DNA from 3 places in the Bulleidia sp. HCP3S3_C9 genome. Region 1 is predicted to be linked to each of the others. Evidence: riboswitches for the same ligand, from Rfam matches in the RefSeq annotation. Region 1 holds a riboswitch; each other region holds the start of a gene.
The links. Region 1 has a riboswitch for lysine ahead of ACTND6_RS08640 (transporter substrate-binding domain-containing protein). Riboswitches for the same ligand answer to the same signal wherever they lie in the genome.

Region 1 (11,128 bases):
TATGGAAAACTCAAAGCATCAGCACAGATTCCATTTGAAGATAAAATCTATAATTTATCTGAAATTGCGGCAGTATCTCAAGATCTTGATAGAAACCGTAGAAAGAATGCATATGATGCTAAAATGAAGTTTTATGCAGAGCATGAAGCAGAATTTGATCGTATCTATGATGATATGGTGAAAGTTCGTACGAAAATGGCGAAGAAGCTTGGTTTTAATGATTATGTAGAACTTGCCTACTATCGTATGAACCGTCTAGATTATGATAGAAAAATGGTAGCAGGGTATCGTAAACAGGTTTTAGATTACTGCACACCTTTAGCAAGCAAGATTATCGAAAAGCAGAGAGTTCGTTTAGGACTGGATGAAGTTGAATACTATGATTTTGATTTGCATTTTAAGAATGGAAATCCAAAACCAGCAGGAAGTAAAGATGCACTTGTTGCTTCTGCAGTAAAGATGTACCACGAAATGAGTGAAGAGACTGGCAAGTTCATCGATGTTATGAATGATAATGACTTGTGGGATCTTGAATCTCGCAAGAATAAAGAAATGGGTGGATATGAAACTGAAATTCCTGAATATCATGTTCCTTTTATCTTCTCTAATTTCAATGGTACTAGTGGAGATGTTGACGTATTAACACATGAAGCAGGGCATGCATTCCAGACATACATGGCAACAGATATTGAAATTCCTGATGTCTGCTGTCCAACAATGGAAAGTGCAGAAATTGATTCTATGAGTATGGAATTCTTTGCGTATCCTTGGATGGAACTGTTTTTCCATGAAAATGCAGAAAAGTATAAATATGATCATCTTTCTCATACAATTACATTCCTTCCATATGGTGTATTAGTGGACCATTACCAGGAAGAAGTATATACACATCCAGACTGGTCTATTGAAGAAAGAAAACAATGCTGGAGAAAACTGGAAAAGATGTATGTACCATTCAAAAAATATACAGGCTGCGATATTTTAGAAAGAGGCTGCTGGTGGTATCAGCAGAATCATATTTTCCAGTCACCTTTCTATTACATTGACTACACATTGGCACAGGTATGTGCGCAGCAGTTTTTCATCCGCAAAGATAAAAATGATGAAAACTACTGGAAGGATTATCTACACTTATTAAAGCTAGGCGGCACAAAATCTTTTACAAATCTATGCAAGGAAGCAAACATTAAAGTTCCATTTGAAGAGGGAACAATCAAAGAAATTATGGAATATCTAGATGAAAAGCTAGATTCTGTAGATGATTTAAAATTCAATGGATAAAAAAAGAGCTATATCAGTATGTTACTGGTATAGCTTTATTTCTTATTGTTTGTTTGTGAATGCTTTTAAGAATTCTTTTGTTCTTTCACTTACTGGATGATTGAATAAAGCATCTGGTGTACCTTGTTCTTCAATAACACCTTGATCCATAAATACAACGCGATCAGAAACATCTTTCGCAAAACTCATTTCATGCGTAACAATAATCATAGTAAGACCTTCTTTTGCAAGATCTTTCATGACATTTAATACTTCTCCAACCATTTCTGGATCTAATGCAGAAGTAGGTTCATCGAACAACATAAGTTTCGGATTCATGCATAATGCTCGCGCAATCGCAACTCTTTGCTTCTGACCACCAGAAATTTTAGAAACAGAAGCGTTCGCAAATGCATCCATACCTACTTTTTTGAGGTACATCATTGCTTTTTCTTTTGCTTCTTCTCTAGAAATCTTTAATACTTTCATCTGTGGAAGAATACAGTTTTCAATTACATTTTTATTGTTGAATAAATTGAACTGCTGGAAACACATGCCAACTTTAGCACGGTATGCATTGATATCTTTTGTGTGAAGAATATCTTCATCAAATACTTTAATAATTCCATCATCTGGCTTTTCCAGAAGATTGATGCATCTAAGAAGGGTGGATTTACCAGAACCGCTTCGTCCAATCAGACATACAACTTCACCTTCATTGACATTAAAGTCAACACCTTTGAGAACTTCAAGAGATCCAAAGCTTTTATGAATGTTATGAATTTCAACGAGAGACATAATCGCTGTTTGCTCCTTTCTGTTCTTTTACTTCAATGTATGAAATACTTCTTGGTTCTGTAGAACTCATTGGAAGTGAAACTGTTGTATCATTGTTGAGCTTCTTTTCGATAAGGTTCAGAATCAAAGCACAAACACTTGTTAAGATCAGATACATCATTGCTTCTATGAAGTATACAGTTGTGAACTGGAATGTTGATCCAGCAATAGATTTAGACTGGAACATCAATTCTGTAATAGAGATGATCATTAATACAGAAGAGTCCTTGATATTAACAATCAATTCGTTGCCAATTGCTGGGAAAGCATTCTTAATTGCCTGTGGCAATACAACAGAGAACATTGTCTGTGCGTTTGACATGCCTAAGCTGCGTGCTGCTTCTGTCTGACCGATATCTACTGCCTGAATTCCTGAACGAATGATTTCTGCCATATATGCGCCAGTATTGACTGTGATAACAAAGCAGGCAGCAGTGAAGTTATTCCAGTGAATGACATCTAACAATGCATAGTAGATAAATACTGCCTGTACCATCATTGGTGTACCACGGAAAATTGTGATATAAACAGTGATAATAAAATCGATGATCTTTTTGAAAATTCTAGAAGCTTTAGAAGAGGTGAGATCTAAGCGAATTGCTTTGATACCACCTACAACTAAACCAAGAATAAACCCACACCCCGTACCAATCAAGGCAATGATCATTGTTGTCCTAACACCTAGTAATAAGCTAGGTGCATATTTTGTGAGTATTTGAATAATTGCGTTTATATTCATGAATGATTATTCCTCGCTAGCAGGCTGACGATTGACAGCTTCTTCCATCCATGTGTTTCTTGTATCTGTATCAATTGTCTTTAACGCATCCTGTAAAGCATTTAATAATTCATCATCATTCTTACGTACTGCAATAGATACAGAAGTATCAGCTTTAAAACCCTTGCCCTCAGCAAATCTAACGACTGCTAAATCAGGATTTGCGGAAATAACACCATTAGCAACTGGAAGTTCACTTGTAACTGCATCCACAGATCCAGCCTGCAAAGCCTGAATTGCTGCTGGGAATGTTTCTGCAGCTGGCATATGATTTACACCAGGAATCTGATCAATAACTTCATCATAGATTGTATTCATCTGACCTTGTACTGTAGCACCCTTGAAATCTTCAAGGCCTGTTGCACTTGTATATTGAGAATCCTTTTTAACAATGAGTACTTCTTCAGATACATAGTATGGATCTGTGAAGTTGACCTGCTGCTTACGTTCATCTGTAGCTGTCATACCAGCAATGACTGCATCAATCTGATTGTTATTTAATGACAGAATCAGGTTATCCCAGTCAAGCTTAACGATTTCTACTTTCTTTCCAATCTTGTCAGCTAAATTCTTTGCAACAACGACGTCATATCCATCACAATAGTCGGCAGATGAGATTGGCTGTGTGTATTCGCCTTCCTTTGTTGTGGACCAGTTGAATGGCGCATAGTTACATTCCATACCAACTCTAAGTGTATCGCTGCTGTTTGATGAAGAAGCTGCTGTAGAAGTGGAAGGGTTAGATGCACATCCTGTTAATAAAGCTGCGCATGCAAGTACTGTTAAACTCTTTCTGATTGTGTTCATAATATTTTCCTCCTAGAAATTAAATAAAACCGTATGCGATATTACATACGGTTTCTAACTTCTATGTACGTATCTAATAGCGCCACTTCTTGTATGAAGGAGTGATATAGATATTTTCTATATCCCCACGCGAATCATTTGCCAATGACTGACGTTCGGCGATGATTGCCTTTCGCATGATTCAACGCCTGCCAGCTCCTCATGCTACTCATCTGCACCGCTACCTCTATATGCGATTTCATTTAATGACCAAAGTATACTACATAAATCGAACAAATCAACAATATTTTGTTATAATTTTTGTTATGGACGGAATTATTTTAGTAAAAAAACCAAAAGGTATGACTTCTTTTACTTGTGTTTCACAGGTAAAAAGACGTGTCAATGAAAGAAAAGCAGGACATTCAGGAACATTAGATCCAAATGCAGAAGGATTTATGATCATTGCATTAGGAAAATGTACAAAGTATTTACCATATTGCGTCAGCAATCATAAACATTATCAGGCAACATTTGCATTAGGGAAAAGATATGATACACAAGATGTATGGGGTGAAGCTGTAGAAGAAAAGGCACCATCTATGCATACACAGGAAGAATTAGATGCAATATGTCATTGTTTTACAGGAGTTATCCAGCAGGTTCCACCAATGTACAGTGCTTTAAAAAAAGATGGAAAGAAACTTTATGAATATGCTAGACAAGGCATTGAAGTAGAAAGAAAAGCAAGAGAAGTAGAAATATCTTCTCTTTCTGTAAAGAAACTAGATGAAAATCTATATGCGATGGATGCAGTTGTATCCAGTGGAACATATATTCGAACACTCATTGAAGACTATTGTAAAGCAATGGGTGAACTAGGCTATATGACTTCTTTAAATCGATGCGGTATTGAACATCTTACATTAGAAGATGCCATAGAAATAGAAGATGTGAATGAAAACAGTGGAATTGATCCATTCAAGGTATTTGATCCTTCCTGGCCAGTCTTAGAGTGTGATAGAGTTGAAGATGTCAAGAATGGAAAGAAGATAAAACTTAACACAGGTGAAAAACGTGTTATTCTAGTACATGGCTGTGAAATACTGGCAGCATATGAAAAGAAAGATGATGGGCTTTATCATAGCGTGAGAGGTTTGTTTTAATGCGTATTATTAAGATGGGAATTGATACAAAAAGAGTATATACAAATCCAATGTGTGCATGTATTGGATATTTTGATGGTATGCATAAAGGACATCAGCAATTGATTCGCCATACGATTGAAATGTCTAAAAGACTACATTGTGAATCTGCATTGATTACATTTGATCCAGATCCATGGGTAACTATCAAGCATATTAAAGATGTTAAGCACATTACTACAATGCGTGAAAGAATTAATCGTGCAGTAGAATATGGCATTCAGAATATTATTATTCTGCAGTTTACATCAGAATTTTCTCAATTGTCTCCAGAAGACTTTGTTAATGAAATTTTATCTAAAATTTCATTGAAGGGAATTGTTTGCGGGTTTGATTTTCATTATGGTGCAATGGGAAAAGGCAGTGCAGATACATTAAAACAGACAGAAGGTATTGAAGTAGATGTTGTAGAAGCCATTGAAGATGAAATGGGAAAGATTTCATCAACACGTATTTCTCAATGTATTGAAAGTGGAAATGTTGAAGAAGCAAATGCAATGCTTGGCTATCGTTTCCGTATCAGTGGAATCGTTGTACATGGAAGACATCAGGGACATGCCATTGGTTTTCCAACAGCGAATGTGCAATATGATTCAGAATACCTTCTTCCAAAAAGTGGTGTATATGCAGGATATGTCGTATTTGATAACAAGCGTTATGAAGCAATGATCAATCTTGGACATAATCCAACATTCAATTATAGAAATGATATGTCTTTAGAAGCACACATTTTAGATTTCAATCAAGAACTCTATGGAAGATACGTCGGTGTAGAGTTTGTCCGCTTTATTCGTGATGAAAAAAGATTTAATTCCAAAGGAAATCTAATCATGCAGCTTGAACAGGATATTTTGAATACAAAAAAGATACTAAAAGAATATGAATGAACAGTTTTTACTTCAAATGCAGCAGATCCTCAAAGATGAGTATCCGGCATATTTAGAAAGCTTGTCGAATCCTCCAACAAGAGGATTTCGTATCAATCCTTTAAAAACAAACGAAAAAGATTTCTTTGAGAAAGTGGATGTTTCTCATACAAAAAGTCCATATGCAAAATATGGATACTATACGGATGACAAAAAATATGGTTCTATGCCAGAATATGCTTCTGGTGCTTTTTACATGCAGGAAGCAAGTGCATCGAGTGCTGTGACTGTCATGGATCCAAAGGGTGGCGCAGTGATACTGGATATGTGTGCTGCACCAGGTTCAAAGACAACAGAAATTCTTGAACTATTAGAAAATCAAGGATTGCTTGTTTCAAATGAAATTGACAAGAAACGCAGTCATATCTTACTGGAAAATGTTGAAAGAAATGGTGCCAGCAATTGTATTGTTGTAAGCAATGATCCACTGCAGCTTGCAAAACAGTTTCCTGGCTTCTTTGATATGGTTTTATGTGATGCTCCATGCAGTGGAGAAGGAATGATGCGCAAAAATACAGAAGCTGTGGATCAATGGACACCACAGCTTGTAGAACATTGTGCTTCTGTTCAGAAAGAAGTTTTAGAAAGTGTATATACGTGTTTGAAAGCAGATGGTATTCTTCTGTATTCAACATGTACTTTGAATTTGAAGGAAAATGAATATCAGATCAAACAGTTTTTAGAACGTCATCCAGATATGCAGATGATGGATACAAATGTAAATTTTGGAAGACGCGCTTTGTGTGAAGAACATGACATTCAAAAAGCCATTCGCATCTATCCGATGGATCATGGTGAAGGACACTTTATCGCAAAAATGAAAAAGTGTTCTGTCACTGCACCGTGTTCTATCAAACAGCTAAAATCAGATTTAATTCCAAAGGAAATACTGTCTTTACTTAAAGATACAATAGAAGAAGTGTATCCATATCTGTATTTTAAGAATAACAGACTTTATGGTGGAACATATCCTTTTATTGATACAGGAAAATTACATTTATTAAGAAATCAGGTATATATTGGAGAAATGCTCAAGGGAAGATTTGAATTCTCTCATCATTTCTTTATGTCTTCATATTCTAAATTTAAAAACACTTATGAAATGAGTGATGAAGAAGTGAAAAGGTATATGCATGGTGAACAGATTTCAGCAAATGTTCAGAAAGGCTGGGTTGCGATGTGCTATCATGGTTTTGTAGTGGGTGGTGCAAAAAGTGATGGACATGCATTGAAAAACAAATATCCAAAAGCTTTTCGTACAAGATAGGTATATATGAACTTAGAATTATTTGATTTTATCGAAGATACACTTTCTTATTTTGAAAGAAAGAATCCTTCCTATGTATATGCACAGGGAAGAATTCTTGAAACATTTTCTCAATTGTATCCTTCAGAAAATACTGCAGTGATTCATTTACATACTCGTATTAAAAGTAAAGACAGCCTGAAGGAAAAAATGATACGAAATCATTTCTATCTGGATTATAAAACTCCACAGGAAGCAATTGATAACCTGCATGATCTTGTTGGAATTACGGTCGAATGTCGTTTTATTCGCAATGAACATGAATTGTATCGTTCCTTGTTTTCTTATTTTGAAAGACAGAAAACAGGTTATGCGGTATGCAAGGCAAATGAAAATCTATTTTTGGATCTTTCTCAGCCGCAGCCGCAGCTGCAAAGAAATGGATTCACGATTTATCGTTTAGATGGCTATTATCTGTTCAATGAGGAAAAAATCAATTATGAACTGCAGATCAAGTCACTTGTTCATAACTTCTGGAGCAACATTGAACATGAAGTTGTCTATAAAAATCCTGACTTTGTCATGTATGATCAATTCAACAAGGAAATGCTTGGTGCAATTCGAGATAATCTAGATGTTGTAGATCGACAGTTAGAAATCATGTATAAAGAAATCTCTAACCAGTCTCATCAGGCACAGATTGGAATGGATGAAAAAGGATTCAAGACATTTGTTGCTAGAAGCATCAATGAACTTGTGAATCGAAAGATGAAAGATTCCTTGGGATTTGCGACAGACTTTAAGAAGTGTTCTGCAATTCTTGCACAGTATATTTATGTAAGAGACTTTGTGAATGGCGAACACAATCAAGTGACAATGATTGATTACATGGAATTGTTGAATTACCTGAATGATTCAGAAATTGATTTCAAACAGAAAATTGAAATCAAACGAACATTCATACCAGAAGATCCATTTATTCGTAAAATGTCTGATTACTGGATCAATGAAATGAATCACAATTTCCTGTGGCATATTTTCTTCTGCATGTTATTTATTATCCGACCAGGAAATAATGAAGAAGATTTCATGGATTTTATCGATGTCATACGTATTTTAATCATCCAGCCTGGATGGTTCGCGGATTCGTTTATGAAAATGAGCGTAGAAGAAGGCGATAAAGTACGTGATATGCTGGAAGAAACATTAGCGAATGCACTCATTGATGCAAATACAATTGAAATTGTTCATGAAGATATGATGTATGAATGTATGCTTCGCTTCCGCAAAAAAGTAAATGCATTGGATTTATTGTATGATTCTTATGATGAATTGATGAAACAGGAAGCATCCATCCGTTCATCTCTATATCACGATATTTATACAATCTTTCATTGAAATCATGTATAATAACAAAGAAGAGGTAATCATATGGCACAAGATTATGTAGTATTAAATGAAACAGATGAAATGGGTGTTGTTGCAATGAACAAGGCAGTATTTAAGAGCATTGCGGAAATCAGCATCAATGATATTGAAAATGCAGTGAGAATTCCAGAAACAACATTTACAAAACCATTATCTGTAAAGATTGAAGAAAACAAGCTTCATATTACAGCTTTTATTAAGCTGAAGTATGGTGCAAATGTAAAAGCAACATGCGAACTTGTACAAAACAAGATTTATGAAAATATTGAATTTATGACAGGATTTAAAGCGGCAGATGTCACTGTAAATGTCGTGGATTTTGAAATTTAGTATTGACATATTTTAATACTTATAGTTTAATATTTAAGTAATTTAAAAAACGGAAAGAAGAAGCACATACTTCTCACCTGATGTTTATAAAACCTGGGTAAGTGGCCGATAAGATCGTATAGAACTTTTAGGCAGGTGCGGCTTTAGTATCTGCTTTTTAATATTATGACAGGAGGTTTGCTTGGGAAAGGTTAAATTTAACAAAAACAGACACAAAGAGCCTACAGATATTGTAAATGAGGCTATCCGTGACAGAGAAGTGCTCGTCATTGGATCTGATGGAACTCAGCTAGGTGTCATGTCACGTCGTGATGCATTACAGAAAGCATATGACGAAGATCTCGATTTGTTGTGCGTTGCACCTAATGCACAACCACCAGTATGTAAGATCATTGATTATGGACGCTATCGTTTTGAACAGCAGAAGAAAGAACGAGAAGCTAAGAAGAATCAACAGACTGCAGAAATGAAATCCTTACGTGTATCACCAGTAATCGATCAGCATGACTTTGATACAAAGGTTAAACGTGCAAAGGAATGGTTGAGCGATGGACAGAAGGTAAAGATTGACATGCGTTTTAGAGGACGTATGATCACTCGTCAGGAAGTTGGTAAACAGGTATTGGATAAGTTCACTGAGCAAGTCTCGGATGTTGCAGATGTAACAAAACCACCAATGTTGGAAGGGAATACTATGTCTGTTACATTCTCACCTAAGAAAGGAAAATAAAAGGAGATTGTTATGAAAGCAAAAGCTAGAAAGCCAAAGAAGATTAAAATGAAGACAAAAAAGACTTTCGCAAAACGTTCTAAGTTAACAGGAACAGGAAAGTTAAAGGTACAGCACAACTACGTATCACATTTCGCAGCAAATAAGACTCACAAGCAGAAGATGCATCTTGCTAAGTCTACTACTGCTCACAGCACAGATTTAAAGCGCGACAAGCAGCTTTTACAGGGTTAATAGGAGGCTAAGAAGAGATGAGAGTTAAAGGAAGTACACCTACACGTAACAGACGTAAGAAGGTTTTGAAACTCGCTAAGGGTTATTTTGGATCAAAACATCTTTTATACAGAACAGCCAATGAACAGGTAATGCGTTCTCTACGTTATTCCTACATTGGAAGAAAACAGACTAAGAGAGAAATGCGTAAACTTTGGATTGCTCGTATCAACGCAGCAGTTAGACAGTATGATTTATCATACTCCAAGTTCATGCATGGTTTAAAGCTTGCTAACATCAACGTTAACCGTAAGATGCTTTCTGAAATCGCTATTCATGATGAAAAGGGATTCAAGGATCTTGTTGACGCTGCTAAGGCTCAGTTAGAAAAGTAATTTACTAGAATGAGGGGAACCTCATTCTAATCTATGGTGCGTTGGTGAAGCGGCTTAACACATTGCCCTCTCAAGGCAACATTCACGGGTTCGAATCCCGTACGCATCACTTTTGAAATGGTAGAAATACCATTTTTTTGTTATAATTTCTATTACGAGGAAAATTCTATGACTTATACATTTCATCTAGATACAGATCCATTGCTCATGGACGATTTTGTAGAAAATCATGAACAAAACAGCTTATATCAATGTTCTAAATGGGCAGAAGTAAAAAATAACTGGGATCATTTTTTTACTTCATGCTTAGAAGGAGATAAAATTGTTGCTACAGCTTTAGTGCTGAAAAGAAAAATGCCATTTGGTAAATGTTTATTTTATATTCCACGTGGACCGGTTATGGATTATCACAATCCAGAGCTTGTTTCTTTTTTTCTGGACCATCTTGTTTCACTTGCAAAGCAGCATCATGCGATTGCATTGCGTTTTGATCCAAATGTTTTTTCAAGAAAATATCCATATAAAGAAAAAGATCAAGATCATCCATTAGAAAATGAAGATGTTATAGCCTTGTTAAAACAACATCATGCACAACATTCTGGATATACAATTAACATTGAAGAAACAACACAGCCACGTTTTAATGCTTCTATGACACCACAGGATTACATGAAACGTATTGATAAGAAAGTACGTCAATCGATTGCGACTTCTGAAAAGAAAGGTGCTCAATTTTATGAAGGACATCAGTATATCCATGAATTTGCACAGGCAATGAAATATACAGAACAAAGAAAAGGCGTAGCTTTAAGAAATGAAGAATACTTTAAAAGAATGGCGGATGTCTATGGCGAACAGTGTATTATTATGGTCGCAAAACTGAATTTTCCAAGACAGATTGCTTATTTAAATGAAACAATACAAAAAGCACAACATGATTTAGAAGCAACACCATATGAAAAACAAAAGAAGCAATTTCAAAAGACAATCGATA
Region 2 (11,128 bases), on a different contig from region 1:
GACAATTAGGCACACAGATGAAAGCAACAGGAGAAGTTATGTCAATTGGCAGAACTTTTGAAGAATCATTCTTAAAGTCTGTCAGATCTTTGGAAGTAAAAGTTGATCATCTAGAAAAGAAAGAATTCTATGCATATTCTAAAGAAGAATTGTATCAGAAGATCAAAGATAGAGATGATGAAAGAATCTTTACGATTGCACAATGGCTGCGTATGGGATATTCCATGGACGAAATTCATACACTGACAAATATTGATTATTTCTTCCTGAAGCATATCCAGAGAATAATTGATCTAGAAAAGAAAATGAAAGAACATCCAAAGGATGTAGAAGTTCTATATCAATTAAAAAGAAATGGTTTCTCGGATAAATATATCGCAAGAAACTGGAATATGAAGGAAATGGATCTGTATGAAATGGAACAGAAGGAAAACATGATTCCTGTCTATAAGATGGTAGATACCTGTGCTGGTGAATTTACTTCTTTAACACCATATTTCTATTCCACATATGAAAAAGAAAATGAATCTATTCGAACAGATCGAAAGAAAATTATTGTACTTGGTTCTGGACCAATTCGTATTGGACAGGGTGTTGAATTTGACTATACAACAGTACATACAGTCAAGACTCTAAAGCAGTGTGGATATGAAGCAATTATCATCAACAATAACCCAGAAACGGTATCTACAGACTTCTCTATTTCTGACAAGTTATACTTTGAACCATTGACTGTGGAAGATGTGATGCATGTTGTAGATCTAGAACAGCCAGAAGGTGTCATTGTACAGTTTGGTGGACAGACTGCAATCAATCTTGCTTCAGGTCTAGTTGAACATGGTGTAAAGATTCTAGGTACATCTTTAGAAGGAATCAATAAGGCAGAGGATCGACATGAATTTGAAAACATGTTGAATGTACTAGGCATTCCTCAGCCAGAAGGAGAAACAGCAGTCACTGTTGAAAAAGCGCTTGAAATTGCAAATAAGATTTCTTATCCAGTACTTGTAAGACCAAGCTATGTATTAGGTGGCAGAGCAATGGAAATTGTACACAACGATGATGAATTGAAAGTGTATATGGCAACTGCAGTCAAAGAAATCTCTCATGATTCTCCAATTCTTGTTGACCGTTATGTATTAGGAAAAGAATTAGAAATTGATGCAATTGCGGATGGAGAAAATGTATTCATTCCTGGCGTGATGGAACATATTGAAAGAGCAGGTATCCATTCTGGTGACTCTATTTCAGTATATCCAACACAGACAATCTCTAAGAAAGTTAAAGATACGATCATTGACTATGCAATACGTATTGGAAAAGGCTTCAAGTTTGTCGGATTGTATAACATTCAGTTTATTGTAGATAAAAATGAGAAAGTCTATGTTCTGGAAGTAAACCCAAGATCTTCGAGAACAGTCCCATTCTTATCTAAGATTACAGGTATTGGCATGTGTAATATCGCAACAAAATGTATTTTAGGTCAGTCTTTACTTGATCAGAATATTACACCTGGATATATGAAGGAAGATACAACACAGGTATATGTCAAAGCCCCAGTATTCTCATTTGCAAAATTGAGATCTGTAGATACGGTCTTAGGACCGGAAATGAAATCCACAGGTGAAGCACTTGGCTGTGATGATTCTTTAGAGAAAGCATTGTATAAGGCACTTATAGCAAGTGGTGTAAAGATTCCACAATATGGTACTGTATTACTGACAGTTGCGGATGAAGATAAGAAAGATATTCTAGATATTGCTAGAAGATTCTATCGTATTGGATATGGTTTATATGCAACGGAAGGTACAGCTGGATTCTTGAAAGAAAATGGTCTTTATGTACATCAGACAAAGAAAATCAGTGAAGATGTAGAAGATAACGTATTGAATCTGATTCAGGAAGGCAAGGTTGCGTTTGTTATCAATACAAACCACAATCATGACCGTAAGACAAATCAGGATGGATTCTTGATCAGAAGAGTTTCTGCAGAAAATAATATCAGCTGTATGACTTCTCTAGATACTGCCAATGCTTTATTGAAAGTACTAGAATCTAGAAGCTTTGCGATTGCTTCTATGAAAGAAAGCAAAAACTAAAAGAATAAAAACTATGATACATCTGATCATATCAGTGTCAGATTGTGTCATAGTTTTTTTGATACTCTAAAAAAAGAATCCCAAAGCATTTGGGATTCTTCATTAATATACTTGTTTACCATTCATCCATGTCTGTAGAATTTTTACATCATTGATGTGATATGGATCTACTTCAAATAGATTTTCATCTAAGATGACAAAGTCAGCGAGCATGCCTTTTTCAATCTTGCCTTTGATTTTTTCTTCAAAGGAAGCACGTGCAGCTTCTGTTGTGAAAGATAAAATTGCTTCTTTGACTGTAAATGCTTCTTCAGGAAGGTATGGACCAATATGTTCTTTTAATGTAGAACGCGTAATTGCACACTGCATTCCACCTAATACGTTAGGCAGTTCAACAGGGCAGTCAGAACCATTGGATACATGAACACCTTTCTTCATGAGTGTTTTGAAGTTATAGCTGGAAGCAGCTTTTTCTTTGCCAACTCTATCTTCAACGATCTTGATATCGTAATCCAGGAAGATTGTCTGAGCATAACAATGCAGATTTAACTTAGCCATACGATCTAACTGATCTGGACGGGTAATCTGACAATGGATAATACCATGACGAGCGTCTTCTCTTGGATTTTCATTCTGCGCTTTTTCAATCGCATTCATGATACGATCCAAGATACCATCACCAATAGAGTGGATTGCTACCTGCATGTTATGGTTATGTGCATAGCCAATCATTTCATCAAATGTTTCCTGAGAGTATACAGGAATACCACATGTAGAAGGGTCATCTGCATATGGGGTACTCATAAATGCTGTACGTGCACCAAGAGAACCGTCACCTAACATCTTTAATGGTCCAAATCTAAAGAATTCATCGCCTAAGCCAGTATAATGACCTTCTTCAACAAATTCTTTCAAGCTTTTAAGGTTTGTAAAATGATTCTGCTGGTTGATACGCACAGTCATTCTACCTTCTTCTTTTAATTCTTCATAAGCTTGAATGATTTCATGATAGTCTAAACCGTGGAACACAACAAAGTCATCTGTCTGGGCAGAAGTAACACCAAAAGAATTCAACTGCTTCATTGCTAGAATCAACATCTTCTTTAAATCTTCGCGTGTAGGCTGAGGTAGTTTTGCATAAACAAGATCCAATGCATTTTCACGGAAAATACCTAATGGCTCACCATTTTCATCAACATCGAATCTTCCACCATCCACTTGTTTTGTATTCTTATCAATGCCAATCATTTCTAATGCTTTAGAGTTTACAACACAAGCATGTCCACAAGCTCTAACAATACAGATTGGATTTGTTTGAGAAATTTCATCAAGATCATAGCGTGTAGGGAAACGATTCACATCTGTAAAGAAATCGTGATTCCATCCTCTTGCGCGTATCCATTGTCCTTCTTTGATTTGACGATTTTTAACTTCTTCAGCAATATATTCTTTCATTTCTTTTAAAGAAGAAGTATGATCTGCCAACTGGATTGTTTCTAATGAATAGCCATCATTTAGTACATGCATATGTGAATCATTGAAGCCAGCACAAACAAATTTATTGTTTAAGTTATGCTTTGTCGCATAAGAATACTTTTCAAGCAGTTCTTCACTTCTTCCAGTCGCAACAAAATGATTGCCATCTACTACAAATGCTTCAACAAAGCTATCTCCAGTAAAAACGTTACCGTTATAAAATAAATCCATGATTAGTCCTCAACTTTCTTGTCTTCGTAGAATAAGACTGTATTATCATCAACTTCGCCAATTCCCATATATCTAGCCTTATAGTCTTTTAAAAGTCTAAAATATTCATTGGATAAAAGCAAGATAACAAAGACGTTAACAAATGTAGGGATTGCAGAAGTAATATCTACAACTGTCCAGATAAATCCTGTATTCTGTGCATGTACAAGATAGATTGTCCATAATAATCCAGGAAGGGAACGTACAGCGTAGAATGCTTTAATTAATAATTCAGAAAAACGAGTTTTCTTCATATTAATATGTTCAAGAATTGCAAGATAATATGTAAACCATCCACCAGAAGTAGTAATTGTGAAAATAACCATGATAATTGCCAGCAATATACTTCCAACTGTTCCAAAGCTTTGATTGAAAGCACTCAATGCCAATGCGCCACCAGTAGCACCATCTGCCCATGTACCACTTAAGATAACAGATAGAGCAGTGATCGAACAAACGATAAATGTATCGAAGAATACTTCAAATGATCCCCATAAACCTTGTTCAATTGGGTGAGGTGTATCCGCAGAAGAATGAATCATTGGAGAAGTACCCCAACCAGCTTCGTTAGAATATACGGAACGTGCCATACCTGTCTGAATAATTTTAGATACAGCTGCACCAGCAAATCCACCAACAGCAGCAGTACCAGTAAATGCATTTGTGAAAATCATAGATAATGCATTTGGAACAGCATTGATATTTACAATGATCATCAAGATTCCCATGATGATATATGCAATACTCATGAAAGGAACAAGCTTACTGAAGATGGAAGCAACACCTTTTGTACCACCAGCAGTGATAATATATGTAGCTAAACAAAGAAGGGCACCAACAACGATTCTGCCATCAATGAAATAGCCAGATACTGTAATACCATTGAAGTTAAATGCACCTGCAACAACTTCAGAAGCAGTTAGATTACTAGATGTAATAAAGAATGTTGAGAAAATACCAATACCGAAAATCACCGCAAGGATTTTCCATTTGTTTCCCCAATGACGCTGTTCACCAAGTCCTTTCTGCATGTAGTAAGTAGGACCACCAAATTTTTCGCCATTGTCATTTGTTTCACGGTAATAACAGCCAAGTGTAACTTCGACCTGTTTTAGAATCAATCCTAAAAATGAAGTCAGCCACATCCACAAAACAGCACCAGGACCACCACTTGCTACAGCGGTTGCTACACCAGCAATGTTGCCAAATCCAACAGTACCACCAACTGCAGTACAGATTGCTTCAAAAGGGGAAATCACTTTTTTATCAGCAGATACTTTTTGTCCCTTATTAGCAAGTGTTCCAACTGTATGTTTTAAAATCCAGCCAAAGTGACGGAACTGAAAGAAACCTGAACGAATTGTAAAGTACAAGCCTGTAATAATCATTAAGGCGATGAGCGGTACTCCCCAAAGAATACCATTTAACCAGTCTAAAAATGCAATCATATATCCTCCTGATCCTTACAATTCGATGAGGCAAAAAAAAGTGACAGCTTTCCGCTATCACTCGAATTTTTTTTATAAAAATTCAATCAATAGCTCCTCCACTGTGATATCAGTGAGAGTACATAGCATGTTCTGTTATGTACCAACTCGAAGAATTTGTCATGTTCTCCGGTTTCGGCAATTTTCCCTTTCTATCTGCTTCATGGAAATGACTTTTCTCAACAGATATACTCTTGTCCATTGCTCCTCTATTGTAAGGTTACCGATTAATCATACGACATTTTTAAAATATAGCAATAACAAATCATTAAAATTATAAATTGGATATAATAATGCCATATTTTATGAAATATTGTAGTATTATTAACGAAAAGAATGGAAAATTGAGTAATGAATGGATATTTTTATGTCTTAACAACAATTGATCTTTTTGTTCTTTGCTTTATGTGTATTCTTACAAATCTAAGTGAAGCATTGGATAAGAAGCAGAAGAGAGGCTTTTTCTTTGCTTTTGCATTGATTGCGGCAATTTCAATCTTAGAAGTCATTACATTAGTTGTCGATGGAACTGCAGAGAAATATCGCTGGGTAAATATTGTATCGAATTATTTAGGCTTTGGATTATCACCAGCAGTTTCCATTTGTCTTGTATATGTATTAGATAAGAAAACCATTGTTGAAAAAGACATGAAACTGGCAATGATTTTTCAAACAGGGTATTTAATACTATTAGCAGCATCGATTCCCTATGGATTAGTGTTTTCTGTCAGTGCTGATAATGTTTATGCACGTGGACCTTTCTTCTGTATTTATGTGATTGCGTATTTTGCGGCAATTTTATATTTGTCTTTATCAACAATAAAAATGTCAAAGCAATTTCAAAACCGCAGTAAAGCATTGATTTATCCTTTGATTGTGTTTCTGGCTGCAGAAACGACCATACAGGTTCTATTGCCAGATCTGCATGTAACATGGTTATGTGTAACATTGCTTTCTGTACTGTATTTTATTTATTGTAATGAGATGTGGACACAATTAGATGGTCTAACAGGTTTACTGAATCAAAACAGTTATTTGAATCGTACAAATAGAATGCACGACTGCAGTGGAATCCTTATTGTATTTGATGTGGATGATTTTAAACAGGTCAATGATCTATATGGACATTTACAAGGAGATGTGTGTCTGGCAGAGATTGCAGACTGTATTAAAAAAGCATATGCTCAATATGGATATTGTTATCGTATTGGTGGAGATGAATTCTGTGTGCTTTTAAAAAACAGACAGAAAGAAATGGAATGTATTCAGAAATTTTTACGTCTGCTTGAAAATAAACGTGAAAAATATGAATTTATTCCAACGGTTTCGTATGGTTCTGCGATTTGTTCAGGGGAAGATATTTTAACAGTCAAAGATCGTGCTGATCGTGATATGTATATGTTTAAGAAGGAAAGAAAAGAACGGATTGCTTCCGATAAAACGAAAAATTATGAACTACCACACCTGATACGTAGTTCCGATGTGGTATCCCTGTGATGTACTCTTCGCATACAGAGAAGGGTATTACCACAGGGATTTTGATTCTTGTGATCTGTAGCTATGCACCTTACGGCTGTCACTATGTTTTCACAATGGCCGGTTCACTCGACCTCTACTGTTTTTACACAGTTACCTGTTTAAATCTGCAAATGCAAACACTTCTGGATTCAACAGATTTGTTAATATTACTGATGATGTATCACAGCCTGCTTTTCTTAAAATATTTGCAGCACCATTGATATCTGCATTCAATACAGTTCCATCTGATGAACGATATAAGCCTCTTTGAATACGTTTTCCAGAAAAATGATGTTTTGTTTCATCACCTTCTACATAAACCGGGATATCATCGCTGTCCAGGAAACTTGCTTTACTTGTATATGACTCTTCATTTCTGACAACAGTAACGCCATACTCACATGCTTTCAATTCAATCATGGATTTGAGCATTTCAAAAGGAATACTGACAAAATTCTGATTGTTCACTGCACCGATGCTGCTGTTCTGTTTCCAGAAAGCATTAGAGCCTAATACAAGACAGCCGATGTCATTGCGCTGGCACCAGACAAGCAGCTTCCTGCTCATTTTATGAAAGCAGTCTCTGATGTAGCTGGTTCTGTATGCAGAAAGTCTGTCAAGATACTTTGACCACACACGTTCTGTTGTTTCTTTCCCTTTGCTCATTAAACTGATGCGTTCAGCTTTTTTCTTCATGAAATACTGATTGACTGATTTGATGAATCTGCCTTTAAAAAGAATACTTTTACCCGTATCTGAAACAACAGCCATTGTGTTGTCTACACCAAAGTCAACTGCAGCTGCATGTTTACCGCTTTGTACAGAAGCAGCTTTTACCTGATAGACAAGTAAAAGTTCGTATCCGCCAGAAACAGGTTTCACTTTTACTTCCATCAGCCTGCCATGTCTTCTGCGTGCAGGAATGCGAATCTTTGTACGGGGAAGCTTCAGTTTCCCATCATAGATAACAGCATCCTGATTGGTAAAAAGATAAGAAGCTGTATCGTTCCTGCAGTATCCAGGCATCTTAGGTTTCCCTGTATAACCAGAAGGATCTTTCCTGTATTTCTTTAAAGAGGCAAGCCAGCCTTTGAAATCTGTACAGACCTGTCTGATGACATGCTGTGCAGTCTGCATGGGAAGCCCGGAAAAGAAATCAGGATTATTTGTAATACGCATAAGCCTCTGCAATATGCCATACCCAAGCACATAGTAAGACTTCTGACCTTTAAGAAGTGCAAGTTCATCACGAACTTCTTTCTCGTTAGCTGTCAAAGCAGTCTTGTTGTGTGCAGTAAAGGCATTGCGAACGCGAAACAATGCAGCATTATGAAGACACTTTGCCTTGTGAGCAAAGTCATCTAGATATGCATACAGCTCATGATTTTCGGTTACATAAATCCTGTCAGTTCTATACATGAATAAGTCCTTTTTACTCATATATTATATCATATATAAAGTGCAGAATATGGCTTATTTATGCGAAAATATAATGTTTTATAACAGGTTGAAATCAAAAGAATAGAAGAGTACATCAGTTAACAGTAACGCTGAATTCACCACCGCCCTATGAGAACGGTGCACTCTTCAAAAATGCTAATAGAATTATGTGAAATACAGGTTTTAATACCTGTTTTTTATCATCCTTCATGGAATATTGAGTATAGAAATAAAGTATCAAAACATCATTATATATCAGGAGGTTCTTGTATGTATCTTGCTTCGCTTCTTCCAGTTATTTTCTAAGTATGTAAAAGCCAGTGATTGATTCACTGGCTTATGCTTTGTTGCATTTCTTTTCTATGAATTTTCGAATGTTTGTGAATAGTTTTGTCAGATAGCGCATGACAGTGACTTCTGCTAAAGCAAACACAACACATAAGGATGCAGTTTTAAAAGACAATGCTTCAATCGCAAACAACTCATTCAGCCATGTCAATGACAATAAGAATCCAGCTAAACAGCATGTAAATACAATGCCTCTATATTTATTAAATGGACTGGATAAATGAATGAGAATGATAAATCCAACAATAGATAATAAATATGTACTTGCAGTACCAATGTCACTGTCTGGTAAATGGAACATCTGTGCAAATACAACGAGTGCTGCAATGGATGCAAATGATGTTAAAGATGCAGGTAATGCACGTAAGACAGTCTGTGTAATAAAATGACCAGACTGTTTATCTTCATTTGCTTCTAAAGCAAGAAAGAAAGATGGAATACCAATATTAAACATGGATACTAATGAAATCTGTGAAGGTTTTAAAGGATACGAGAAAGAATTGATGATCGAGAAAATAGCCAAGAATAAAGAAAACATATTCTTATACAGGAATAGGGTAGCAGAACGTGTAATGTTGTTGATGTCACGTCTACCTTCCGAAACAATATCATTGAGATGAGAAAAGTCAGAATCCAATAAAACTACCTGTGCTGCTTGTCTAGCCGCATCACTGCCACTTCCCATTGCAATGGAGCAGTCAGCTTTCTTCATTGCGAGAATATCATTGACACCATCACCTGTCATCGCAACTTTTAATTTGTTATTCTGTAAGGCTTTGACAATCTGTTGTTTCTGTTCTGGTTTGACTCTGCCAAAAACAGTATAATGACTCACCGCATTTTGAATGCTTTCCATCGTTGTGAGTGTTGTTGCATCAACATATTGATCCGCATTCACAATTCCAGCACTCATTGCTATTTTAGATACTGTTACTGGATTGTCTCCGGAAATCACTTTTACTTCAACATTTCTATCATGGAAGTATGCAAAGATTTCTTTTGCATTGTCTCTGATCTTGTTTTCTAATGCGATAAACAAAAGGGGAGTACAAACACCATTTTGATATTCCACAAAAGCAAGAACTCTTTGTCCCATAGAAGTTTTTTGTGAAATTCGTTCACTGTTTTCATTCAACTGTTCACTGGATAATAAATATTCTGGTGCACCTAATTTATATTCACATGTTTCTGTTTGAATGGAAGAATACTTTGTTTTAGAAGTGAAGGGATGGCATTGTAGTGCTGGAAGTGTTCCTTCTTCTTTGAAGTAGTTTTTGAGTGCTTCCATTGTTATGTTGTTATCGTTTAATGTATGAATATATTTGCTTAATGTTGTGCTGAATGATGTATCATTCTGATTCACAGGTGGAAATACTTCAATGACACTCATCTTGTCTTCTGTAATTGTACCTGTTTTATCGACGCATAGAACATCAACTCTTGCCAGTGTTTCAATAGAATGCATATCATGAAGAAGTACCTGTTTCTGTGCGAGTCTCATAGAACTAAGAGCTAATGCAACTGTCGTTAATAGATACATGCCTTCAGGTATCATACCAATGATTGCACCAACCATGGATACAATGGAATCTGAAAATCCATTTCCATTCATGAAAGACTGAATAAATAACAATAGTCCAATGGGAATAATCAAAATGCCAGCAATCTTAATAATCAGTTCAATATCGCGAATCATTTCAGATTTGTTGTCTGTCACTTTTTTTGCTTTTGACATAAGTTTGCAGGCATAGGAATTAACACCCACACTTGTTAATTTCATGTAGACTTCTCCACTAACCACAAAACTGCCAGATTTTAATTCACTTCCCGTACTCTTTTCAATTTCATCTGCTTCACCAGTCAGTAAAGATTCATTCACATCAGCTTTGCCATCCATGACAATACCATCTGCGGGAATCTGCTGACCAGATTTAACAAAAACAATGTCATTTAAAACAAGTTCATCCGAAGGAAGAATGATTTCCTTTTGATCTCTTATCACAGTGTAGTTTGTTTTATCTAAAACAGATAAAGCATCTAGAACTTTCTTCGAACGTAACTGCTGGAAAATACCAATCACAGTATTCGCAATGACAACCGGTAAGAATGTCAAGCTGCGAAAGGAACCGGCTAGAATTAATAGAATCGAAATAATCAAAAAAATCAGGTTGAAGTATGTACATATATTAGAGCGAATAATCTGTTTTGTTGAGCGATCAGACTGTTCAGGAATCAGATTGATATTTCCTTGTTCTTTTTGTTGTTTTGCTTGTATAGATGTTAAACCATTCAATTGCATTGTGTTATTTCCTTTACTACATCAATTCAAAGATTGATTAGTTTTACATTATAATTGTTTTAAAAAAGAAATCTCTAAACAATGTGAGTGATATGTAGTTTCTTAAGAAAGAATGAAATTTATCAATACATCTGTTTTCTATTTCTGTTTCCGTTATAATGACAGTAGAAGTGCGCACTATGGAGGTAACA
Region 3 (11,128 bases), on a different contig from region 1:
GAGTCATTAGATCAGGGTGCAGGAGATACATATATGACTGCCAAACTAAACGAAGATGGTTCTGTCACTTATAAAATGACAAAACCACAGCACGCTCTTATGCTTAAAACACTTTTAGAAGGCATTGATTCAGCTTCAAAAGAAATGATTGACAATGAACAATATGCTTTCACAGAAATCAAGCATAATGCAAATTGCTCACAATTTGATGTAACTCTATCAACTACAGAAGTAGGTATATACGAAGCCTTTGCAGCAATGGCGTTTTATGTTTATGGCGGAATGTACGGCATATTTAGTGGACACCCAGCAGATAAAGTTATCGTTAATTATTATGATCCATCAGGGAATTTAATTGAATCAGGAGATTCTTCACAACTAGGAAATAATTAACTTTGATTTAATAGTATTTCAATTTCATTTTTCCATAATAGAAATTCAAAAGAAAGAGCTTATTACAGAATAACTGAAATAAGCCCTTTTTATTATTTTTCTGCACGACCAGTAAGGTAATAAGTCACATGATCATATTCACCTTTATCGTATGAACTATAGTATTCTATTTGTGTTGACTGCATTGCACCTGGTGCAATTTCATAATTTGAATCAGTAACATAATTAGAAGAAATTTGAAGTGGTGTTCCATTTTCATCCATAAATACTGCATACGCTTCGACAAATTGCGCTGCATATTCACCATTATTAGTAATAGCCAAAGTTAAAACATCCCCATTCAATCCGTCTTCCACACTTAAATTAGAAACAACTGGATTATAATACAATTTTGAGTCAGCAGAATACTGCATGTTATCTTTATAATCAATATGATCTATTCCAGAGACACTATCAAAGTAGAAAAGCATCACAGATTCTTCATTTGGACCTAAAACATCAATCGATGATGACGCTGCACCCAATAAAGCATTGCTTGCGTCATAAGCTGTTGCATTCGCACTAATTCCAACTGTTAAATCAGAATTATTTTTCACAGCAACTAAATATTCTGATCCAAAAGAATTCTCGAGTAAATATTCCGTAAAAGACAAATCTTCCAATGATAGCTCTTTTGACTTTTTCAAACTAGACTCGCTTTGAGATTTTTCTTTTTCTTTTGTTTTTGTAGTTCCACTTTCAGATGTATTTTTAACGTTTTCGTTCTTTGTAGAGCTACATGAAGCCAAAAGTGTTAATGATAAAAGTGAGCAAATAATTTTCTTATTCATAATAATGAAATCTCCTTAACATAATTTTATCACAGATTCACATAATCTGTCGGAACTTGTGAAAGCGCTTACATAAGCAATCCAAAGACGACAATTTTAAAAATTATTAATTTCCAGTCATATCTATTGACTTGCACTAGTACAGATAGTACAGTTTAGACAGATAAGACAGAAAGGAGTTCAAATGTTTCTTCTCAACACGCAAAGCAAAGAACCAATCTTTGAACAAATACAAAACCAGATACTGCGTTTTATTCAGGCAGGCGTGCTAGCTCCTGGAGATCGTTTGCCAAGTGTACGTCAACTCGCCCAAGAAAACGGAATCAACCCAAACACAGTATCCAAAGCATATATTGAATTAGAAAAGAATGGATATGTTTATAACATTCCTAAAAAAGGCGTCTATGTTTCAGACATTGATCTTAAACAATCTCATTCCAATCAAATCGTAAAAGTATTACAGCCACTCAAAGATTCAGGCGTCCAGAAACAAGAATTAATGGATGCCATTGAAATACTCTATAAGGAGAATGCAACATGTTAAAAATTGACAAGCTATACAAAAACTTTGGAAATAAAGAAGTCCTGAAAGGACTCGATCTAGAAATTCAAGATGGATCCATCTTTGGACTCGTCGGAATCAACGGTGCCGGTAAATCCACACTGCTTCGCATCATTGCTGGGGTCTATGAGCCTGAACAAGGATGTGTTCTGTTCAATGACTGTGATACATATGATGATCCAAAGATCCGTAAAGAAATTGCATTTGTTTCTGACGAACAATTCTACCCAATTGGCTCAACAATCAAATCTGTAAAACAGCTCTATGAATCTATGTATGACTTCTCTGAAGCTAAATACCAGAAATTCTTAAAGATGTTTGAATTAGATGAGAAAGATTCTATTCTGAATCTATCTAAAGGCAACAAAAGACGAGTTGCCCTGCTATTTGCATTATCCACAGAGCCAAAACTCTTATTATTAGATGAAGCATATGATGGTCTAGAACCACTCATTCGCTACAAATTCAAACAGGCATTAGCTGATTTAATTGAAGATGAACATCTGACAGTTATCATCTCCTCACACAACCTGAAAGAATTAGAAGATATCTGTGATTCCTTTGGCATCCTGGAAGATGGAAGAATGCTTGAATACGGTGATTTATCCGATTCCAAGGAAAACATCAACAAATACCAGATTGTATTTGAAAAAGAAGTCAACCTAGATGCATTCAACAATTTCAATATCCTTCACTTAGAAAATGAAGGCAGAGTATATCAACTCGTCGCAAAAGGAAATCAGGAAGAAGTTCTCAATCAAATTGAAGCAATGCATCCAATTCTTGTCGATGTATTACAAGTAAACTTTGAAGAATTATTTATTTATGAATTAGAAGGAAGGAGCAAATCTAATGATCAATAAGAACTATTTCAAATATCTATTCAAAAGCAAGATCATTGCCTGGGTATTCTTTGGCATTATGTTTGTTGCGATTTCCATGTCTTCTTTCTTAACACCTGGCAATGAAGCCGCTTACTGCTTTAGAGTTACCACAATAACTTCTCTTGTACTATCTATCATCATGAGCTTTGCACTGCCAGTCTTCTTATTCTCCTTCGTACATCGAAAAAGAAGTTGTGATATGTATTTCTCACTTCCAATTGATCGTAAAGAACTATTAATCACAACAATCACCTTCTCATTTGTACTGATCTTCAGCTACTATGCGATTACTTCTATATTCGCATTGTTATTCACAATGCGTTCCACTACGGTTTTCTTTTCATCACTTTTTGCTTCTTATGCGATGATGGCATTAGGCATCCTTGCATTACTCATCATCAATTCCTGTATTTATCTATTTGCAAATAACATCTTTGATGGAATTGTAATGTTAGCTGCGTATTCCGCAATCTTCGTTGCAATCAGCTTAACCGCAGAAACCATCAGCGATCTATTGCTCATTCCATTCATGCTGTCATCCTTTGAAGAAGGTATTCTATTTTCCCCAGTTGCAATTGTCGCTGTCAACTTCACAAGTATTTCTCATTGTATCGTGCAAGCTATTGATGATGGAATGAGCTTTGTTCCAAATGTTTCTTATTTACAAATCACAGTATTAGTCATCTATACATGTATTGCATGCTTCCTCTTAAAGAAAAACTTTGTAGAAAGAAAGACAGAACGTGCAAAACAGGTCTCTAACACATTCTTCTCCTATCCATTTATCATCAATTTCTATTTGCTTGTTTCCCTTGTCAATCTAGGTTTTTCTATCATCAAATCCAATATGATTGATTCCTTCATTCTTCTTTACATTCTCTTATTCTGTATCTATCTGATTTCTATCTTTGTATACAAAAGAAAGATCAAATTCTACTGGAAGAATATTCTCTACTTTGTTTCAGCTGCACTCATTACATTTGGGTGTGGAAAGTTCATCTTTATGAACCATGCATTTTCCTTACCATACCAGTATCCACTCAACGCAGGAGAAAAGATCAACTACTATATAAATGAGAACAACTTAAATAAAGATCTTTCTTCTAAAGATTTGGAAGCGAATTATTCCGTCAACTTATCCATCAACATTGATATTCCAACAGATCAATTAGACACAGAAAAATACAAACAGGCTTTATCTATCCTAGAAGCATATAGAAAGCAGGCAATTGATCTATGGTTTACAACTTCACAATCCTATTACGATAAAGGTGCAGACCTCTACATCAGTAACGCAATTCAAAACAAAGATGTAGCTTCCTGCTCCTATCAGACAAAAGATGTATTCACAATAGAAGAACTCAAACAGCTTGCAAAGGTTGGAACAATTGAACTTGAATACTATGACTATGAAACTGATAATTATCAAACCTATACACTCGATGAATATTTAAAGGAGGTCAAATAATGAACCTTTCACTCAACAATACAAATAACACAGTCTTAAAAGACGGTACAGAAAAACAGCTTACATCCAAAGAATTTGGCATTCTATCATTTCTGATGGATCACCCAGATGAAATCCATACTGCAGAAGAAATCTATGAAAATGTTTGGAAAGAAGAACCATTCCGTTGTCGTTCAATTATATGTGTTCATATTTGCCATATTCGCGAAAAACTGGAAAGTTCTCACTCCGAAAAAATCTTAGATTCTTTCTGGAAACGTGGATATCGTTTCAACTCAGCTTCCTAGTTTGGAAGCTGTTTTTCATTTTCATGCAACTTTTCATATAAATTAATAGTTTTCCATTCCATTTTCAGCTACAATGGAATTAACAAAAGATAGTGTTCACTTACACTACAGACAGGAGAATAATATGGGACTAATTTTAACTACGCTTAATGCAGCAGGTAGCACACTTAGCGATCAGTGGAAAGAGTATTTCTATTGTGATGCAATTCCTGCCGATACAATTTGTGTAAAAGGTCATAAGAAGACATCAGGTTTCGGTGCTAACCGTGGAAATGACAATATCATTTCTGATGGATCTGTCATTGCGGTTGCTGATGGTCAATGCTTAGTCATTGTTGAACAAGGTAAAGTCGTTGATATCTGTGCAGAACCTGGAGAATACAAATATGACTCCAAAACAGCACCATCTATCTTTACAGGCAAGAGCCTTTCCTCTTCTGTAAAAGATGTATTCGCACAAATTGGAAAGAGAATTACATTTGCTGGAGAAACAGGAACAGATCAAAGAGTTTACTTCTTCAACACAAAGGAAATTCCAGGCATGAAGTACGGAACAGCTTCCCCTGTTCCATTCAGAGTTCTTGATCAAAGAGCAGGGATTGACTTAGACATCTCTCTCAAGGCTTTTGGTGAATATTCCATCAAGATTTCTGATCCAATCCTTTTCTACACAAACGTTTGTTCCAACGTATCAGAAGTATACAAAGTTTCTGATATCGAAGATCAGATGCGTTCTGAATTATTAACAGCTTTACAGCCAGCATTCGCTAGAATCGGCGCTGCAGGTGTTCGTTACTCAGAAATTCCTGCACACACACTAGAACTAGCAGAAGCACTAAATGACGAACTATCCAAGAAATGGAGAGATCAAAGAGGTATTGAAATCGTCTCCTTCGGTATTTCTTCTATCAAGGCTGATGAAGAAGACGAAAAGATGATCAAGCAGATGCAAAAAGATGCTGCATATACAAATGCAAATCTAGCAGGTGCTGCTATCGTCGGTGCACAGGCACAGGCAATGAGAGATGCCGCAAATAATGCAAATGGCGCAGCAATGGGTTTTGTAGGACTTAATGCAGCACAGGCAAGCGGTGGTGTGAATGCTAACGTATTACTCAACCAGCAGCCTGCACAGCCAGCACAACCTGCAGCTCCAGTAACTCCTGCAGCTGGATGGACATGTCCAAAGTGTGGAACAGCGAATACTGGTAAATTCTGCACGAACTGTGGTGAAGCAAATCCAGCAAACGCAAAGTGGATCTGCCCAAAATGCAACACAGAAAATACTGGTAACTTCTGCAACAACTGCGGAGAAAAGAAACCGGCATAATGATTTAACAAAAGGTCCGGAATCCGGACCTTTTCATGTAAAAAAAGATATGAAAATCATTGATCAGGAAAGATATAAACGACAGCTGCAGTCTAATAATTTGATTGGCATTCTTTTAGGTCTTTCTTCCATCGCCCTTTTCATTATTTTACTTATACTTTCAAAAGCACTGACAAGATAGAAAGGATTATTCTATGCCAGAACAATTAACGAATTATCAGTGTCCTAATTGTAATGGGCCACTCAGATTTGATCCCGTTTCATCCAAGCTAAAATGTGATAGCTGTGGTTCTACATTTACAGTGGATGAAATTGATAAAGTTTTTTTCGAGAAAAACCAGGAAGCAATTTCCGTAGATGCTGAAAAGAAACAGCAAGAAAATGCAGAACTTCTGCAATGGAATGAAGAAGAAGCAAAAAACATGCGTGCATACAACTGCCCAAGCTGTGGTGCACAACTCATTTCTGATGCAAACACTGCCGCAACAAGATGTCCATATTGTGGAAATCCAACAGTAGTTCCTGCACAGTTTGAAGGCTCTTTAAAGCCAGATTACGTCATTCCTTTTAAACTGATCAAAGAAGATGCAGTCAAAGAATTAAAGAACTTCTACAAAGGAAAACCATTCCTGCCAAAAGCATTCACAGAAAGCAACCACATTGAAGAAATCAAAGGTGTATACGTGCCATTCTGGCTGTATGACGGTACTGTAGATGCACACTTAAGAGGATCAGCAACAACTTCTTCCTCTTATGAAACAGATGATGAAATCGTCACAACAACACGTCATTTCCGTATTGAAAGAGATGGAACTGTTGAGTTTCAGAAAGTACCTGCTGATGGTTCTTCCAAGATGCCAGATGATTTCATGGATTCTATTGAACCATTTGACTACAAAGATCTTGTTCCATTCCAGATGTCATATTTGCCTGGCTATTTAGCTGATAAATATGACGTATCGATAGAAGAAGATGCGGAAAGAGTCAATCAGAGAATTAAAAATACAACGATTTCTCTTTTAGAAGAAACAGTCACTGGATACCAGACATACGTATCAGATAAAACAAATACAACAATTACACCAGGTACAGTTCACTACGCATTCCTGCCAGTATGGCTGTTATCTACACAATATCAAGGCAAGAATTACCTGTTCGCTATGAATGGTCAAACAGGAAAGATGATTGGTGATGATTTGCCAATTGATAAAACAAAGATGATTCTACGATTTCTCTTGATTACAGTCATTGGTATTGCTTTACTGTATGTCATCTTATTTCAAGTGATGGGAGCGTGAAGATACTATGAAAACAATTAGAAACATGATTTTATTGATCGCACTCTTTCTCTTGATTCCTTTTATACCAATCCACGCATCGAGTGATGTATATGTAGAAGATACCTATGGTGCACTTTCTCAAGAAGAAGTAGATGAATTAAATGCATATGCTGCACAAATTGCAGACCAGTATGAATTTGGAGTTTACGCAAGAATCATCGAAGATTCAACAGAACAGTCATATGATGATATGACAAACTTCATTGAAAAATACTATACAGATGAAAGTTTAGGATATGGCAATACTGACAATGGTGTATTACTACTGATTACACAATGTTCAAAAGGTGGCTCTTACCAGGTTTATATTCCATATTGTGATAAACAGTCTATGTTCTCTTTAGATGGCATGGATATCATGGATTCAGCTGCACGCAGCGGTCTCTATGAGCACGATTACTATTCCGCAATTCGCGATTACATCAAAGAAGCGGATGGCTTAATGGCATACTACAGTGAAAATGGCGAACATTATGGAAGCAACTATGATGAACCTGCAGATTCCACACCAATCAAAAAAGGCATCACATTTGGCTTGCCACCAATCATTGCACTCATCACAGTGCTCGCACAAAAAAGCAAGCACAAAACAAAAGCCATCGCAACAACAGCACATTCCTATGTACCAGGCAATGGCGTACATTTAACAAACAGCCGTGATATGTTCCTGTATGAATCTGTCACAAGAGCTCCAATTCCAAAACATGATGACAACGATTCCTCACCTGGAGGAAGCAGTTTCTCTAGCAGTGGGGGAATGCACTCTAGTGGCGGACACTTCTAGATCCATAAAGCTATAGCAGTACATCTGTTATAGCTTTTCTTCTAGTAAAAATCAAAACAAGAGGTAGCGATGCAAATAAGTATCTTGTGGAACCGACGGACAAAGAAGCAAGTGAAAGGTAATCATCGCCGAACGAAGCATATTGGTAAATATGTTCCGTAGTGTTATAAATAACATTCATAACACTCCTTCTAAAAGAAGAGGTGCTTTGTTTGTTCATGTATTTTGTTCAATCACATCTCTTACCAGACGGTTTTATTTTTTACAAGAACGACTATACAGATGAAGAATTAGCTTATGCTCAGTCTTTCAAAGATACATTTGATATCAAGAATGTACTCAGTGATACTCCACAGTTTGCAAAGGATCAGCAGAAAGTTATTGAAAACATCAAAGAAAGACCAATCAATGATTATTTCATTGAAACAAATCACTCTGCTGTTTGTGAAATGAGATCTACAGATGTCGGTGACGTTTCCTGGTGTGTTCCTACTGCACAAATTAATACTGCATGTTATTCCATTGGTGCAGGTGCACATAGCTGGCAATGGGTTGCACAAGGTAAGAGCAGTATTGCATATAAAGGCTGTATGCTTGAGGTGATGTATTGTTTGATGCCGCAAAAACACTGTATCAAAATCCTGAAATGATTGAAAAAGCAAAAGCTGAATTGAAAACTAGACTACAGGATAATTCCTATAAGTGTCTAATTCCAAAGGATGTACTGCCACACATTTCAAATGTTGAATAATATGAAGCAAGCTTCGGCTTGCTTTTTGCTATGAAAAAATATAATTTTTCATTTATAAACATTTTTCACCCACAGCTTTCACATATTTTTTCAAAAATATATAGACAAATCTTTTTTATTTGATATCATAGTTCAGGCAATTTCAGGAGGAACTATGAAAAATTCAAAAATGTCATTAGCTAAAAAAATGGTCATTGCACTGATACTTGGCATAGTTGTCGGTATTGGGGCTATTTTTTTAAGGGTTAATCTCACAGAAAACGGTCAAGAAGCGACATGGTCAGCGATTAACAATTTATTGTTTGCTGACATTACAGCTGAAGGAAATGAAAAAGCTATTGGTTTATTTTATATTGTTGGTCAATTGTTTGTTAATTCAATGCAAGTTATCATCATCCCAATGGTATTCACATCTATTGTTATTGCAATGATTAGAATATCTGATGCTAAGAAACTTGGTAGAATTGCTAGTAAAACAATTGGCTATTTTTTATTAACAACAGTTATCGCAATTTTAGTTGCCGCTGTTTGTGGAATGATTACTTATAACGCTGGTCTTTTCCAGGCTGTTGAAACAAACCTTGAAGCAGCTGCTGGCAAGAGTGGTTCAAACCCATTACTATTCATCGTTAACGCAGTGCCAAACAACTTTGTATCTGCATTGAGCAATAATGGCGGTGTATTAGCAATTGTTGTCTGCGCTGTTGCTGTTGGACTTGGCGTTAATACAAATAAAGAAAAGTTCAAACAGATCACAGCTCTTTGTGAACAGATTTCCGAACTTGTTACTATCATCTTATCCTGGATCGTTAATACATTCGCTCCAGTCGCAATCTTCTGCTTATTAACAAGAACATGCGCAGCGTATGGTGTGTCTTATTTAAAACCAGCACTTAGCTATATTGTATTAACAACAGTATTACTACTCGCATTCTTATTTATCTTCTATCCATTGTTCGTATCCGTTACAACAAAGCTGTCCCCAACAATCTTCGCAAAGAAGATTGCTAAGGTTGCATTATTTGGTTTTTCAACATCTTCAAGTGCAGCTACTCTTCCAATGAATATTGAAACTGCAGAAAAAGAATTAGGTATATCTGAAGAAATCGCATCCTTCATATTACCACTTGGTATGACAATCAACATGGATGGTACTGCATTAATGCAGGTTGTCGCTACAATCTTTATCGCAGGTGTTGCTGGATACACAGTACACCTTCCACAGTTGATCTTAATTGGTCTATTAGCTGTTATTGCTTCTGTTGGTACACCAGCTGCTCCAGGTGCAGGTGCAATTATCCTATTCACAATCTTATCTGGTGTTGGTTTCACAAATCCAATCGCATTATCTGTATATGCATTGATTCTTGCAATCAACCGACCAATTGAAATGCTTGTTACCGCATTAAACGTTACAGGTGATACTGCCTGTGCAATGGTTGTATGCAAGAGTGAAAACTCCCTCAACGAAGAAGTATTCAATACAGTAAGCAAATAATTGATCTATGAAAGTCACTTCAAACGAAGTGGCTTTTTTTATGGGTAACAACGCGTTGCTTTACCCATGTTCTTTTCTTTGCTAATTTATAGTTAATGGAGGAAATCAAAAATGGAAACAAAAGATATCATTTTAGAATTGCGCAAAAAAAACAAACTATCACAAGATGAACTTGCTAAAAAAGTCATGGTAACTAGACAAGCAGTATCTCGGTGGGAAAATGGAGAAACAATTCCAAATACTGAAACTCTCAAACTTCTTTCAAAAGAATTCAACGTTTCCATCAATACGCTTTTAGGCTCACCTAGAAAGCTTATTTGTCAATGTTGTGGAATGCCACTTACAGATGATTCCATCATAAGTCATGAAAGTGATGGATCATTCAATGAAGAATACTGCAAATGGTGCTATGCAGATGGAACATACACGTATCATAACATGAATGACTTAATTGACATATGTGTAAAGAACATGGTCAATGATCAATTCACTGAAGAACAGGCACGTTCCTATATGGAAGAAATTCTTCCACAGCTAGATTACTGGAAACGATATGAAGAACTCAGTGATGATGGACAATTTGAAGCATTTAAACAACAACTCTTACAAGAAATCAATGCGCTTCATATTGAAGGGTTGCCAGAAGTTAAGAAATTAAATGCTCTCGTTGGAAAATATGTTAATCTTGCATATCCACTTCCAAATGGAAAAGCAGTACAATTCCTGGATGATGACACAACATATCTAGGCGATCAATTGGAATCTGCATTTGGTGGAGATCGATGTTTTGGTATTCTTGCAAGCATGGATTTTTTACTCATCTGCACATACGAAAAAGATGGAATCAATCCAGAACTTGTTCTTTACAAGAAGAGATAAAAAAAGCTCAGACAAAGATGATTTGTTTTCATCCAAGTCTGAGTTTTATTTTTACTCTTCTTTTTTCCAGAATCCACTGAGATAGAATACACCACCAATGACAAGCGGCATAAATCCTGCTA

Region 2: another riboswitch for lysine. It lies ahead of ACTND6_RS07850 (alanine/glycine:cation symporter family protein); the one in region 1 lies ahead of ACTND6_RS08640 (transporter substrate-binding domain-containing protein).
Region 3: another riboswitch for lysine. It lies ahead of ACTND6_RS07010 (hypothetical protein); the one in region 1 lies ahead of ACTND6_RS08640 (transporter substrate-binding domain-containing protein).

Annotation. Positions count from the first base shown of each region.
Region 1 covers NZ_JBQHWJ010000050.1:6,240-17,367, reverse strand. Annotated here, with positions in the region: gene ACTND6_RS08655 (M3 family oligoendopeptidase) at 1-1,281, shown strand, start outside; gene ACTND6_RS08650 (ATP-binding cassette domain-containing protein) at 1,324-2,058, opposite strand; gene ACTND6_RS08645 (ABC transporter permease subunit) at 2,045-2,836, opposite strand; gene ACTND6_RS08640 (transporter substrate-binding domain-containing protein) at 2,843-3,682, opposite strand; lysine riboswitch at 3,752-3,919, opposite strand; gene truB (tRNA pseudouridine(55) synthase TruB) at 3,988-4,827, shown strand; gene ACTND6_RS08630 (bifunctional riboflavin kinase/FAD synthetase) at 4,827-5,753, shown strand; gene ACTND6_RS08625 (NOL1/NOP2/sun family putative RNA methylase) at 5,746-7,059, shown strand; gene ACTND6_RS08620 (hypothetical protein) at 7,066-8,436, shown strand; gene ACTND6_RS08615 (Asp23/Gls24 family envelope stress response protein) at 8,470-8,796, shown strand; gene infC (translation initiation factor IF-3) at 8,978-9,526, shown strand; gene rpmI (50S ribosomal protein L35) at 9,539-9,760, shown strand; gene rplT (50S ribosomal protein L20) at 9,778-10,134, shown strand; tRNA gene ACTND6_RS08595 (tRNA-Glu) at 10,170-10,243, shown strand; gene ACTND6_RS08590 (peptidoglycan bridge formation glycyltransferase FemA/FemB family protein) at 10,303-11,128, shown strand, end outside.
Region 2 covers NZ_JBQHWJ010000042.1:4,325-15,452, forward strand. Annotated here, with positions in the region: gene carB (carbamoyl-phosphate synthase large subunit) at 1-2,099, shown strand, start outside; gene ACTND6_RS07845 (amidohydrolase) at 2,202-3,806, opposite strand; gene ACTND6_RS07850 (alanine/glycine:cation symporter family protein) at 3,809-5,293, opposite strand; lysine riboswitch at 5,376-5,552, opposite strand; gene ACTND6_RS07855 (GGDEF domain-containing protein) at 5,684-6,829, shown strand; gene ACTND6_RS07860 (RNA-guided endonuclease InsQ/TnpB family protein) at 6,962-8,290, opposite strand; gene ACTND6_RS07865 (HAD-IC family P-type ATPase) at 8,628-10,937, opposite strand; gene ACTND6_RS07870 (hypothetical protein) at 11,128-11,128, shown strand, end outside.
Region 3 covers NZ_JBQHWJ010000034.1:12,115-23,242, reverse strand. Annotated here, with positions in the region: gene ACTND6_RS07055 (hypothetical protein) at 1-393, shown strand, start outside; gene ACTND6_RS07050 (hypothetical protein) at 486-1,223, opposite strand; gene ACTND6_RS07045 (GntR family transcriptional regulator) at 1,408-1,767, shown strand; gene ACTND6_RS07040 (ABC transporter ATP-binding protein) at 1,761-2,648, shown strand; gene ACTND6_RS07035 (hypothetical protein) at 2,638-4,137, shown strand; gene ACTND6_RS07030 (winged helix-turn-helix domain-containing protein) at 4,137-4,424, shown strand; gene ACTND6_RS07025 (SPFH domain-containing protein) at 4,549-5,754, shown strand; gene ACTND6_RS07020 (hypothetical protein) at 5,949-7,052, shown strand; gene ACTND6_RS07015 (TPM domain-containing protein) at 7,060-7,878, shown strand; lysine riboswitch at 7,929-8,095, shown strand; gene ACTND6_RS07010 (hypothetical protein) at 8,097-8,528, shown strand; gene ACTND6_RS07005 (dicarboxylate/amino acid:cation symporter) at 8,784-10,127, shown strand; gene ACTND6_RS07000 (zinc ribbon domain-containing protein) at 10,239-11,006, shown strand; gene ACTND6_RS06995 (MATE family efflux transporter) at 11,058-11,128, opposite strand, start outside.